DNA from 2 places in the Micromonospora sp. NPDC048830 genome. Region 1 is predicted to be linked to the other one. Evidence: riboswitches for the same ligand, from Rfam matches in the RefSeq annotation. Region 1 holds a riboswitch; the other holds the start of a gene.

Region 1 (2,377 bases):
TCGCGGCCGACGAAGAACGACCGGTACGCCGTGATCGCGTCCAGCAGTTCCCGTTCCTCCCGCGCCGTCCGTTCCCGGTCGACGGGGCTGCGGTCCAGCCCCCGGCGCATCCCGTCCCGCAGCAGGGCCAGGCGGGTGGCGGAGAACTGGTACCCGCGCATCGCCTTCACCCCGGCGTCCCCGGCGACCCGCCGCGCCCAGGTGCGGGCGGCGTGCCGCCGGCCGAGGCTGCCCAGGGAGGCCACCTCCGGCGGGGTCAGCCAGCCGGCCCGCACGTAGTCCGGCAGGGTGCGCTCGGTCAGCCGGCCCTCCCAGCCGCGCAGCCAGACGGCCAGGCCGACCATGCCGAAGAAGATCGGCACCATCACCCCGAGGTACCCGTACAGGGCGATCACCGCCTGCCCCGTGGCCTGGGCCAGCGACGGCAGCAGGTTCCAGGTGCCGTGCAGCATCATCGCCAGCAGCAGGCCCGCGATCGGGGCGAGGAACCGCAGCCGCCGGTCGGCCGCACGGGCGGCGATGCCCAGCCCCACCCCGGTCATCGAGGTGAACAGCGGATGGGCGAACCCGAACAGCAGGATCCGGACGATGAAGATCGCGATGACCTGCTGGGCCCCGGTCGCCGGGCCGTACTCGTCGACGCCCGAGCGGTAGCCGTAGCCGCCGAGGTAGAGGATGTTCTCCACCATCGCGAAGCCGACCGCCGACAGCCCGCAGTAGACCAGGCCGTCGGTGATCCCGGACCACTCCCGGCGGCGGAACACCAGCAGCAGGATCGGCCCGAGCGCCTTGGTCAACTCCTCGATGAACGGGGCGACCAGCACCCCGGTGAGCGCGGCGGGCAACTGCCAGTCGGCGAACCGGGCGGCGAAGAACTCGTTGACGGTCAGCGAGGCGGCGGTGGAGACGAACGCGCCCCAGGCGAAGCAGAAGACCAGGTACTTCAGCGGCTCCGGCTCGTACCGGTCGAGCCAGAGGAAGGCGGCGACCAGGACCGGCACCGGCAGGACGGCGGCGAGCACGCCGACCAGGAGCGCCTGCGGGCCGAGGTTCGAACCGAGCACGAACAGCATGTAGACCGCGCAGGCCGCGATCAGCAGCACCACCAGGGTCAACACCGCGATCCGCCGCCAGCCCAGCCGGCGCGGCGGCATCCTGTCGGCCCCGCCGGGCGGCGACGGGACGGGGGGCGCGGTCCACGGCGGGGTGGCGCCGCCGGGCGGAGTGTCGGCCATCCCGTCAGCGTAGTCACCCCCGACCGGCGGGTCCGGCCGCATCCGGCGGGCGGTATGCTGCCGGCAGGTCACGAGTGCCAGCGCGAAGCCCCGGCTTGCTGGCCGGCAACCCTCGTCTAGTTCGCGGTGGGGTGCCCCGGGTGATGACCGGGCCCAGCCCCGTCCGGCGCTGGGCAAGCGCGGACCCCGTCCCGGTGCCCACCCCGGGGTCCCCGGACCTCGGAGGTAGGCCAGTGACCGTCACCCTCGTACCCCCGCTGCCCCCGCTGCCGTCGCGGACCGCGCGGCCGCTCGACGTGCTCGGCGTGCCGGGCCAGGTCAACCTCGACCACGCCGCCAGCGCGCCGTGCGCGCGGGCCGCGGCCGACGCCGTGGCCGAGCTCCTGCCCTGGTACGCGAGCGTGCACCGCGGCGCCGGCGCGCTGTCGCGGCGCTGCACCCTGGAGTACGAGCGGGCGCGGCAGACGGTCGGCGACTTCTTCGGCGCCCGCGCGGGCGACCACGTCGTCTTCACCCGCAACACCACCGACGCGCTGAACCTGCTGGCCCGGGCCCTGCCCGCCGGGACCACCGTGGTCACCTTCGCCGGCGAACACCACGCCAACCTGCTGCCCTGGCCGCGCGGCTCGGTGCGGCTGCCGGTGCCGGCCGCCCCGGGTGAAGCGGTCCGCGCGCTGGAGGCCGCGCTGACGGAGCTGCGCCGCGGTACGCGGGCCGATCTGCCGGTGCTGGTCGCGGTGACCGGGGCGAGCAACGTGACCGGGGAGCGCTGGCCGGTGGCCGAGCTGGCGCTGGTGGCCCGCCGGCACGGCGCCCGGATCGCGGTCGACGCCGCCCAGCTCGCCCCGCACGTCCCGGTCGACGTGGCCGCGCTGGACGTGGACTACCTGGCCGCCTCCGGGCACAAGCTGTACGCGCCGTTCGGGGCGGGAGTGCTGCTCGGCCGGGGCGACTGGCTGGACGCGGCCCCGCCGTACCTGGCGGGCGGCGGCGCCACCAGCCACGTCGGCGCGGCCACCCACGACGTGCGCTGGACCACCGGCCCGGCGCGGCACGAGGGCGGCACGCCCAACCTGCTCGGCGCGGTCGCCCTGGCGGCGGTGTGCGCGGCGCTGGCCGACGCCGACCGGGCCGCGCTGCAC
Region 2 (2,377 bases), on a different contig from region 1:
GCAGCATGCCCAGCAGCGAGCCGAGCAGGGCGGCCGAGATCGCCAGGATCAGCGTGTTGGGCAGCCCGACCGTCAGCATCTCGGGCAGCGCCACGCGCATCGAGTCCCAGTCGAAGAACGTCTCCCACAGGGTGCTCAGTGGATCCATCGTCCCGTCCGTCCCGCTCGCTCGTCACGTACCGTCAGGAAGCCGCCGAGGCGGACGCCGACGGCGCGGCCGTCCCGGACGGCTCGGTCGCCGCCGACGGGACCGGCACGGTGCCGCTGCCCGGCTTGAAGTCGGCCGGGATCGGGCGGCCCGGGTAGTACTGGGCCTGCAGCCGGCTCCAGGTGCCGTCGGCGATGACCTCGTCGAGGCCCTTGTTGAGCACCTCGCGCAGCTTGTCGTTGCCCTTGGCCACCGCGTACGCGGTCGGGGCGGGGCTGAGCTGCTTCGCCGCCACCTTGATCTTGCCCCCGCTGTCGGCGGCGGTCTTCTCGCCGATCTCGGCCGGGGCGATCCACGCGTCGGCGGTGCCGGCTTTGAGCTGGTTGAGCGCGCCGTTGTAGTCGGGCACCCGCACCGGGTTCAGGTTCTGCCCGGTGGCGTAGTCGTCCTGCACGGTGCCCTGCACGACCACGACCCGCTTGCCCGCGAGCTGGTCGAAGCCGGTGATCGAGGAGCCGGCCGGGACGTCGAGGCCGAAGTAGCCGAAGTCGTAGCCGTTGCCGAAGTCGACGGTCTTCTTCCGCGCCTCGGTGATGGTGATCGACGAGCTGCCGACGTCGAACTTGTGGTTGTTGACCTGCGACAGCAGTGCGGAGAAGTCGGTGCCGACGAACTCCACCCTCAGGCCGATCTTCGCCGCGACCGCGGTGAGCAGGTCGTTGTCGAAGCCGGTGAACGTGCCGTCCTTCAGGTAGACGTTCGGCGGGGCGTCGGTGAGCGTGCCGGTGCGCAGCACGCCGGCCTGGAGTAGGCCGTACGGGTTGTCCGCCGCGTTCGGGGCGTCGTCGCCGCAGGCGGTCAGCGCCCCGGCGGCGAGGACGGCGGCGGCGCCGAGGGCGGCGACCTTGGTCAGGGCAGGAAGGAATCGCACAGGTGTCTCCTGGATCGGGAAAACGGCACGCCGCCGGCCGCCGAGGACGGCGCCGGGTGGGCGTACCGGGAGGGGTTGCCGGAAGGGGGCGCTCAGCGCGAGGTGCGGCGACAGCCGGCGCTGCACATTCGCATCAGGTCCACGTGCCGGCGCCTGACCATCGCGACGCGGGGGAGCGGGGCTCCGGCCGGCGGGCAGAGGTGGTAGGCAGACATGGCTCTCCAGGGTCGGTGATGACCTGGGGACCAGGCCACGCTTGCACCGGTGACACTCCGGTGCCTGGTCTTCACCCGGGGCACCCCACCGCGGAGGAGGGTTGCCGGCCAGCGAGCCGGGGCTTGGCGCTGGCGCTCATGACCTGCACCGACAGTAACAGGGCACCCGGGCCGCCCGTCCAGCCGATATGACCACGCTCACGCGCTGTGACCGGACGGGTGGTCGGCGTCCACCGCCGGTAGCGCCGTTCTCGCCGTCGGCTTCGCCGAGCGCGGTCGGCGCGCCGCCGAGCTGCTGCTACAGCGGATCGCCGAGCCCGGCCTGCCGCCCCGCCGCGAGCAGGTCCCGCCGCGCCTGGTCGTCCGCGCCTTCAGCGCCGCGCCGACGGTCGCGGTAACCGAGCCGCTGGAGCTGGGGGCGCGTGGACGCTGATCGCCCGCACCGCCCCGCGTACCCGCAGGTGGCGGCGTGCCCGCGGCGCGCGACCGCCCGACGCCGCCCGGGGGCCCGGTCCTGCCCGGCCCGTCGCCCGCCGGAGCGGGCGGCGGCGCGGGCGGCGGCGCGGGTGACCCCCCACGCCGCCGCCCGCGGCGTCAGTCCGCCTGGAACGACGGGCGGACGACGCCGCCGACGAGCGCGCACCAGGTGTTCGTGTCGACCTTGCCGTTCGGCTCCAGGCCGTGCAGCCGCTGCAGGTCCTGGACGGCCTTCTTGGTGGCGTAGTCGAACTGGCCGCTCACGGCGACGTCGGCCCAGCCCTTCATGTTCAGCATGAACTGGGCGGCGCTGACCGGGGCGCCGGTGGCGTCCTTCTCCAGCTCCGGCGCCAGCGTTTCCCACGTCGGCGTGGTCAGGGTGGCGTCGACGTCGACCGGGATGCCGTTGCGGGCCTGCCAGTCCTGCACCGCCGCCACGGTCGCCGCGTCGAAGGCGCTGCTGACCGACAGGGGGTAGCCGCGGTGGGTGAGCAGGTACTGCACCACCCGCACGGAGGGGGAGCTGACGAAACGCCACAGGTCCGGCCAGCGGCGCGCCGGCACGTCCGCGAGGTCGGTGCCCAGCTCGCGGAACACGCGCCGGCG

The links. Region 1 has a riboswitch for S-adenosylmethionine ahead of ACGFIZ_RS05390 (aminotransferase class V-fold PLP-dependent enzyme). Riboswitches for the same ligand answer to the same signal wherever they lie in the genome.
Region 2: it holds a riboswitch for S-adenosylmethionine, as region 1 does, so the genes downstream of both, ACGFIZ_RS11630 (ABC transporter substrate-binding protein) here and ACGFIZ_RS05390 (aminotransferase class V-fold PLP-dependent enzyme) in region 1, are expected to answer to the same signal.

The regions. Positions count from the first base shown of each region.
Region 1 covers NZ_JBICUP010000004.1:12,080-14,456, forward strand. Annotated here, with positions in the region: gene ACGFIZ_RS05385 (PrsW family intramembrane metalloprotease) at 1-1,235, opposite strand, end outside; SAM riboswitch class IV at 1,302-1,421, shown strand; gene ACGFIZ_RS05390 (aminotransferase class V-fold PLP-dependent enzyme) at 1,469-2,377, shown strand, end outside.
Region 2 covers NZ_JBICUP010000010.1:3,924-6,300, reverse strand. Annotated here, with positions in the region: gene ACGFIZ_RS11635 (amino acid ABC transporter permease) at 1-148, opposite strand, end outside; gene ACGFIZ_RS11630 (ABC transporter substrate-binding protein) at 183-1,079, opposite strand; SAM riboswitch class IV at 1,327-1,438, opposite strand; gene ACGFIZ_RS11625 (peptidoglycan-binding protein) at 1,889-2,377, opposite strand, start outside.